DNA from 2 places in the Rhizobium sp. 'Codium 1' genome. Region 1 is predicted to be linked to the other one. Evidence: predicted binding sites of a transcription regulator. Region 1 holds the regulator's gene; the other holds the start of a gene.
What was found. Region 1 encodes PhoB, which activates phosphate uptake and scavenging genes when phosphate is short. Its sites were predicted from a motif close to TGTCATNNANCTGTCAT; they were not measured.
Positions count from the first base shown of each region.

Region 1 (4,210 bases):
GATCTTCCATCACGTCCTGCCGCTGGCCATGCCGGGCATCCTGACTGGCGCGATTATCGGTCTTGCCCGCGCGCTCGGTGAAACAGCGCCGCTGCTCCTGATTGGCATGGTTGCCTTCGTGCGCGAATACCCGGCCGGTCCACCGGACGGCTTTTTCCAGCCGGCCTCCGCTTTGCCGGTCCAGGTCTATAACTGGACCCAGCGTGGCGACCCGGCCTTCGTGGAGCGTGCCTCCGGTGCGATTATCGTGCTCCTCGTGTTCCTGATCCTGATGAACCTGATCGCAATCATTCTTCGTCGCCGCTTCGAGCGTCGCTGGTAAGGAGTTATATGATGATGAACAATCTCGCGACCAAGATGACCACGACGAAAGCGCCACCCATGACTGAAAGCAAAATCACCGCCCGCAACGTGCAGGTGTTTTACGGTGACAAGCACGCCCTCAAGGACGTCAACATCGACATCCGCCCCCGCTCCGTGACGGCCTTCATCGGACCGTCGGGCTGCGGCAAGTCGACCTTCCTGCGCTGCATCAACCGCATGAACGACACGATTGCGAGCTGCCGCGTCGAGGGAAACATCCAGATCGATGCGGAAAACATCTACGACCCCAAGGTTGACCCCGTGCAGCTGCGCGCCAAGGTCGGCATGGTTTTCCAGAAACCCAACCCCTTCCCGAAATCGATCTACGAAAATGTCGCCTATGGTCCGCGCATTCACGGCCTGGCCCGCAACAAGGCCGAGCTGGACGAGATCGTCTCGATCGCGTTGCAGAAGGCCGGCCTCTGGAATGAGGTGAAGGATCGTCTCGACTCTGCCGGGACCGGCCTCTCCGGTGGTCAGCAGCAGCGTCTCTGCATCGCGCGTGCCGTTGCCGTCAGCCCCGAAGTCATCCTGATGGATGAGCCCTGCTCGGCGCTCGACCCGATCGCGACTGCAAAGGTCGAGGAGCTGATCCATGAACTGCGCGAGAACTTCACGATCGTGATCGTAACCCACTCGATGCAGCAGGCCGCCCGCGTTTCCCAGCGCACGGCTATGTTCCACCTCGGCGAGCTGGTCGAGGAGAACGACACTGACAAGATGTTCACCAACCCGGATGACCAGCGCACCCAGGATTACATCATGGGCCGCTTCGGCTGAGCCCTGACGTCATTCACGGTTGAACTCAATTTCAAGGACGTTTCAAATGGGCTCCTCTCACATCTACTCGGCCTTCGACGAGGAACTGAAGTTCCTGATGCGCCGCATCTCCGAAATGGGCGGTCTTGCGGAACAGATGGTCGCCGAAAGCGTGCGCTCGCTGGTCAATTCCGACGCCGCACTTGCGCAGAAGGTCATTTCTGACGACGTCGTCATGGATGCCATGGAACGCGAGATCGGTGACAAGGCGATCGTGACCATCGCCAAGCGCCAGCCGGTCGCATCAGACCTGCGCGAAATCATCGGCGCTCTTCGCATCGCTGCGGACCTCGAGCGTGTCGGCGATCTCGGCAAGAGCAACTCCAAGCGTGTGGTGGCCATTCAGGCGACCGGCGTTCCGCGCAAGCTCGCCCGTGGCCTCGAACATCTCTCGGACCTGGCGCTTGCCCAGCTCAAGGAAGTGCTCGACGTCTATACGACGCGCTCGGCCGAGAAGGCCAAGTCGATCCGTGATCGCGACGAAGAAATCGACGCAATCTACACCTCGCTGTTCCGCGAACTCCTGACCTACATGATGGAAGATCCGCGCAACATCACGAGCTGCACGCATCTTCTGTTCTGCGCCAAGAACATCGAGCGTATCGGCGATCACGCGACGAATATCGCGGAGACGATCTATTACATGACGACCGGCGCACAGCCGGAAGGCGAGCGCCCGAAGGAAGACCTCACCTCTTCCGTCGGTGCGATCACCGAGTGATGTTGGCCAGCGAGGTTGGTTTTTGATGCAGCCGAAGATAGCCGTGGTGGAAGACGAGGAGGCCCTGTCGGTCCTCCTCCGTTACAACCTTGAAGCCGAGGGATACGAAGTCGAGACGATCCTGCGGGGGGACGAGGCAGAGATCCGCCTGCAGGAGCGGGTTCCCGATCTCTTGATCCTCGACTGGATGCTCCCGGGCGTCTCGGGCATCGAGCTCTGCCGGCGCCTGCGTGTGCGCCCCGAAACCGAGCGCCTGCCGATCATCATGCTGACGGCCCGTGGCGAGGAAAGCGAGCGGGTTCGTGGCCTGGCGACGGGAGCAGATGACTATGTCGTGAAGCCCTTCTCCACGCCGGAACTGATGGCTCGCGTCAAGGCCATGCTGCGGCGTGCCAAGCCCGAGGTTCTCTCCAGTGTCCTGCGTTGCGGGGACATAGAGCTCGACCGTGAGACACATCGTGTTCATCGCAAGAGCCGCGAGGTTCGTCTCGGTCCGACGGAATTCCGGCTCTTGGAATTCCTCATGGCCTCCCCGGGGCGCGTCTATTCCCGGTCTCAGCTGCTGGACGGTGTCTGGGGACATGATATCTATGTCGACGAGCGCACCGTCGATGTGCATGTCGGCCGCCTGCGCAAGGCGCTGAATTTCTCCAACATGCAGGATGTCATTCGCACGGTTCGCGGTGCGGGCTACTCCATGGAAGCCTGAACCGGCTTGCAAGACGATCGAAGGGGCCGCGCGGATCATCCGCTGCGGCCCCTTTTCCTTGTTGGTGCGGGCGCCAAAAGAAGACGGGCCCCGAAGGACCCGTTGGATGTCTCTGTCTCTGGCCGAGGGATCAGCGAGCCTTGCGGCGTTCACTGACCGGCTGATAGGCGAGCTTTGCATGGTAAGTGCAGTAGGGCGCGCTGTCGGCGATTTCGCAGCCGCAGAAGTGGAAGTCGTCCTTCATCGGATCGCCGATCGGCCACTTGCAGGTCCGCTCGGTCAGTTCCGTCAGTGCCAGGCGGCGCGAAATCGGAACAACCACGTTCAGGGAACGCCGAACTTCGACCTCTTCGTAGGCCTCGACCTCGATCTCTTCCTTCAGCATCGTGGCGCCTGCAGCGCGGGTGACGGTGCGGGTGGTCGTGCTGGCTGCCGGGCGGTTCTGGAAACTTGCCGGACGCTGCGTCTGTGCAGGGCGCTTGGCCGGACGTGCCGCAGACGAGTTGCCTCCTGCCTTGGCGCGACCCGGAAGGTTAAGCCGGTGCACTTTGCCGATTACGGCGTTTCGGCTTACGCCGCCCAGTTGCGCTGCAATCTGGCTTGCGCTCAGGCCTTCGGCCCAGAGGCGCTTGAGTCTTTCAACCCTCTCATCAGTCCAGTTCATGCCATTCATCTCCGCCGCTCGCGTCTGTCATGGCAGAATCCGTCACCGTTGCTTCGAATGAATCCGAAACAAAACCGCCTCGATATTGTCGGTGAGCACTTCCGCCGCATGCAATCTGTTAATGAAATTTAACCTAGAGGTCGGCTGACTCCGTGACAAGAGTCGCGGGAATCATCTGGAATCGATTTCGCGGTTTTCCCCAACTTGCTTCCCGAGTGAGTCAAGTATGCAACAGATGGAATCTTCGCCGGCACTCGTCCTGCGCGTGTTGGCCGAAATCGCTCCAACTGCCGCGATTCCTGCAGAAAACGTTGACATTGCAAGGGTGAGTGGGGATAGTGCCCGCGCCGCCGCAAGGCGGCATTTTTAATTTTTTCGGAGCCTCGTGGAGGCCGCACCGTCCGGTGTGACGGATTGTCGAAAAGGATCGTGAACGCCATGGCCGAAGCTACGCCGCTCTACCAGACCTATAATCGGGCGCCTCTGCGTTTCGAACGAGGCGAGGGCGTCTGGTTGGTGACGGAAAGCGGCGAGCGCTATCTCGACTTCGCAGCCGGTGTCGCCGTCACGTCTGTCGGTCATGGTCATCCGCATGTCGTCGGTGCCCTCAAGGACCAGGCCGACAAGGTCTGGCACCTGTCGAACCTCTACGAAGTGCCGGGTCAGGAGGCGCTGGCCAGGCGCCTGGCGGAGGTCACCTTCGCCGAGCGCGTCTTCTTCACCAATTCCGGCGCAGAAGCGCTGGAATGCGCGATCAAGACTGCCCGCCGTTACCACTTTGCCAAGGGGCATCCGGAGAAATTCCACATCATCACCATGGAAGGCGCCTTCCACGGTCGAACCATTGCGACGATCGCCGCGGGTGGCCAGGAGAAATATCTGGAAGGTTTCGGCCCCAAAGCGCCTGGCTTCGACCAGGTGCCGTTCGGCGATC
Region 1 is NZ_JAJGPW010000001.1:646,668-650,877, reverse strand. Features, by position in the region: gene pstA (phosphate ABC transporter permease PstA) at 1-322, shown strand, start outside; gene pstB (phosphate ABC transporter ATP-binding protein PstB) at 358-1,143, shown strand; gene phoU (phosphate signaling complex protein PhoU) at 1,190-1,903, shown strand; gene phoB (phosphate regulon transcriptional regulator PhoB) at 1,929-2,612, shown strand; gene LJE98_RS03055 (GcrA family cell cycle regulator) at 2,743-3,276, opposite strand; gene LJE98_RS03050 (aspartate aminotransferase family protein) at 3,715-4,210, shown strand, end outside.

Region 2 (4,210 bases), on a different contig from region 1:
GCCTATCCGCCACTGCAGTTCGTCGATCCGAAGACGGGCCAGCAGATCGGTTGGGAATATGACGCGATGAACGAGATCGCCAAGCGTTTGAATTTCAAGGTCGAATACCAGAACACCTCCTGGGACGCGATGATCCAGGCCGTCTCTGATGACCAGTACCAGATCGGCATGACCGGGATCACCATCAAGGACGACCGCAAGGAGAAGGTAGACTTCTCAGATCCCTATATGCGCTCGGAGCAATTCATGCTGGTGCGCGGCGACGAGAGCCGTTTCACCGATGGCAAGAGCTTCGGTGAGTTCCAGGAAGGGCTGGTCGGCGCCCAGCCGGGTACGACGCCGTTTTATACGGCCGTCTACGAGATCCTCGACGGCAACGAACAGAACCCACGCATCAAGTTGTTCGAAACCTTCGGCGCAACGGTGCAAGCCCTCAAGACCGGCGACGTTGACGTCGTGCTGACGGACGGCACCGCCGGGAAGGGCTATGTCGACGCCTCGGATGGCGGCCTGAAACTGATCGGCGGCCCGCTGGGTTCGGAAGACTTCGGCTTCATCTTCCCGAAGGGCTCCGACCTGGTGGCGCCGGTCAATGCCGCGATCGGGGCGATGAAGGCCGACGGCACGCTGGACGCACTCAACAAGAAGTGGTTCCTCGACTACAAAATGGGCGAATGACCCAGATCCGTCCCTGCGACCTGAAGGCGGGAGACTGATGGCATTTCAGACCCTTCCCCAGGGTGATGAGAAGGGCGACCGGCCCTGGTGGCTGGTCGCCTTCCTGATTCTGGCGCTTTCCCTGGCTGCTGTCATTTTTGTCAGCGACATCTATTCACAGGTGTTCAACACCGTGTCCAAGGGCCTCTGGGTGACAATCTTTGTCACACTGGTCGGTTTCGCCCTGGCAACGGCGCTGGGCCTGCTGATTGCGCTTCTCGGCATGTCCGATAGTGTTATCCTGCGCCAGATCGCCCGCTTCTATGTGGAAGTGGTCCGCGGCATCCCGATCCTGGTTCTCCTGTTCTACATCGCCTTCGTGGGCGCCCCGGCCTTCGTCGCGCTATACAATATTCTCACAACCCCGCTCATATCGGCTGGCCTCACCGACCCCATGGTCGTGCGCGATGTATCGCTGATGTGGCGCACCATCATAGCGCTGACGATCGGCTATTCCGCTTTCATTGCGGAAATCTTCCGTGCCGGCATACAGTCGATCGACAAGGGGCAGATCGAGGCGGCCAAGGCGCTGGGCCTCAGCAGGAGCCAACGCTTCCGGCTCGTGGTCTTCCCGCAGGCGATCCGCGTCATCTTTCCGCCACTCTCGAACGATTTCGTCGCCATGGTGAAGGACTCCTCGCTGGTCTCCGTGCTCGGCGTCGCCGACATCACCCAGATGGGCAAGGTCTATGCCTCGGGGTCTTTCCGCTTTTTCGAGACCTACTCGATCGTGGCCTATGTCTATCTGGTTCTGACCATCGGATTGTCGATTCTCTTGCGAGGCTTCGAGAAGCGGATGCGCACGCGCACCCGTAGCTGACACGAGTTCAATACTGTTCCGGCACATACATCTCCAGCGGCACAGGCTGGCGGATATAGTCATCGTTTCGCACACGCGCCGGCAGCTGGACCGCCTCTTTCGGCACATGTTCGTAGGGCACCTGTGACAGGAGATGGGCGATCATGTTGAGCCGCGCCTTCTTCTTGTCGACCGCCTGCACCACCCACCAGGGTGCCTCGGGAATATGCGTGCGTTCCAGCATTTCTTCCTTGGCACGGGTGTAGTCTTCCCAGTGGACCCGGCTCTCCAGATCCATCGGCGAGAGCTTCCACTGCTTCAGAGGATCGTTGATGCGCATGCGGAAACGAAACTCCTGTTCCTCGTCCGTGATCGAGAACCAGTATTTGACCAGGACGATGCCGGAACGCACCAGCATGCGCTCGAATTCCGGTACTGAGCGGAAGAATTCCTCCAGCTCGTCGGGTCCGCAAAAACCCATGACCCGCTCGACACCGGCCCGATTGTACCAGGAACGATCGAACAGGACCATTTCGCCCGCTGTGGGCAGGTGCTGGACATAGCGCTGGAAGTACCATTGGCTGCGCTCACGCTCGGTGGGCGCCGGCAGAGCCACGACCCGGCAGACACGCGGGTTGAGTCTCTGGGTAACGCGCTTGATCGCACCGCCCTTGCCAGCGGAGTCTCGTCCTTCGAACAGCACGACCATTTTCAGCTTCTTGTATTGAACCCAGTCCTGCAGACGGACCAGCTCATGCTGGAGACGAAACAGTTCGCGGAAATAGATCTTCCGGTCGATCATGGGTTCCGACATGCCGTCGGCGACGAGCTGGTCGAGCCGATCCTCGTCCAGCTGCTGCTCCAGCTCCTCGTCGAAACTGTCGAGAAGCTCGGTCTTGATGCGGTGGATCTCTTCGTTCATGGCGACGGCTCCAAGGGGTGCGATACGGACGAAGATCAATCATGCTTGCGCGAAAGCTTCATGACAGCCGCGTGTCACAAGGCTCTCGAACCAATTGCCGACATTCATGAAAACTGGTATGACGCCGCTCATGGGATCGAAATTCGGATGCCTCGCGAACCAGTTCATCGTGCTGCAGGACCACAAGCGTCTGCCGGCACGGTTCTTCGCGCGCGTTCAAGGGGCACTCGCGAGCCTTCGCGGCTGAGCGCCTCGCGCCGCAGGAGCGGCGCCGATGCATCCTGAACACTCCAAAATCCTTTCCTCAGTCTGGACGGAACATAGCCATGAGCGCACCTCGCACCCTTTACGACAAGATCTGGGACGACCACGTTGTCGATCGCCAGGAAGATGGTACCTGTCTTCTCTATATCGACCGTCACCTCGTTCACGAAGTGACGTCGCCGCAGGCCTTCGAAGGCTTGCGCATGGCAGGCCGCAAGGTCCGCGCCCCGCAGAAGACCTTGGCCGTGGTCGACCACAATGTGCCGACCTCGCCGGACAGGCACCTCGGCATCAAGAACGAGGAAAGCCGCATTCAGGTCGAGGCGCTCGCCACCAATGCAGCCGAGTTTGGTGTTGAATATTACTCGGCCTCCGACAAGCGCCAGGGCATTGTCCACATCGTCGGTCCGGAACAGGGCTTCACTCTGCCGGGCATGACAATCGTCTGCGGTGACAGCCACACCTCGACGCATGGTGCATTCGGGGCATTGGCGCACGGCATCGGCACGTCTGAGGTCGAGCATGTGCTCGCGACCCAGACGCTGATCCAGAAGAAGGCGAAGAACATGCTGGTGCGCGTCGACGGGAAGTTGCCCGAAGGCGTGACCGCAAAGGACATCATCCTCGCGATCATCGGCGAGATCGGCACTGCTGGCGGCACCGGCCACGTTATCGAATTCGCCGGCGAAGCCATTGAGGCCCTGTCGATGGAAGGCCGCATGACCGTCTGCAACATGACGATCGAAGGCGGCGCCCGCGCCGGCCTGATCGCCCCGGACGAGAAGACCTTCGAATACATCAAGGACAAGCCCCGCGCGCCGAAGGGTGAAGCCCTCGAGCAAGCCCTGGCCTATTGGAAGACGCTGAAGTCCGACGAAGGCGCGCATTTCGACCGCGTTGTCGTGCTCGATGCCGCCAAGTTGCCGCCGATCGTCTCCTGGGGTTCCTCGCCGGAGGACGTGATCTCGGTCCAGGGCGCGGTCCCGAACCCGGATGAAATCCAGGATGAGAACAAGCGCACCTCCAAGTGGCGCGCCCTGGACTACATGGGCCTGAAGCCGGGCACCAAGATCACCGATATCGCGGTAGATCGCGTCTTCATTGGCTCCTGCACCAATGGCCGTATCGAAGACCTGCGCGAAGTGGCCAAGGTCGTCGAAGGCAAGACCGTCGCCTCGACCGTATCGGCCATGATCGTACCGGGCTCCGGTCTCGTCAAGGAACAGGCGGAAGCCGAAGGCCTCGACAAGATCTTCAAGGCCGCCGGCTTCGACTGGCGCGAGCCGGGTTGCTCCATGTGCCTCGCCATGAACGACGACCGCCTGAAGCCGGGCGAGCGCTGCGCCTCGACCTCGAACCGCAATTTTGAGGGCCGCCAGGGCTTCAAGGGCCGCACGCATCTCGTCTCGCCGGCCATGGCCGCCGCCGCCGCAATCGCTGGCCATTTCGTCGATATCCGCGACTGGCGGTAAGAGCCGTTCCAAGGCTTGATGTGAGACCTGCCGCCC
Region 2 is NZ_JAJGPW010000003.1:331,505-335,714, forward strand. Features, by position in the region: gene LJE98_RS11020 (transporter substrate-binding domain-containing protein) at 1-678, shown strand, start outside; gene LJE98_RS11025 (amino acid ABC transporter permease) at 716-1,537, shown strand; gene ppk2 (polyphosphate kinase 2) at 1,545-2,438, opposite strand; gene LJE98_RS20150 (hypothetical protein) at 2,557-2,685, shown strand; gene leuC (3-isopropylmalate dehydratase large subunit) at 2,765-4,174, shown strand.
Region 2: ppk2 (polyphosphate kinase 2) is a predicted target of PhoB. The motif match lies at 2,488-2,504, and genes of this name have one in related genera.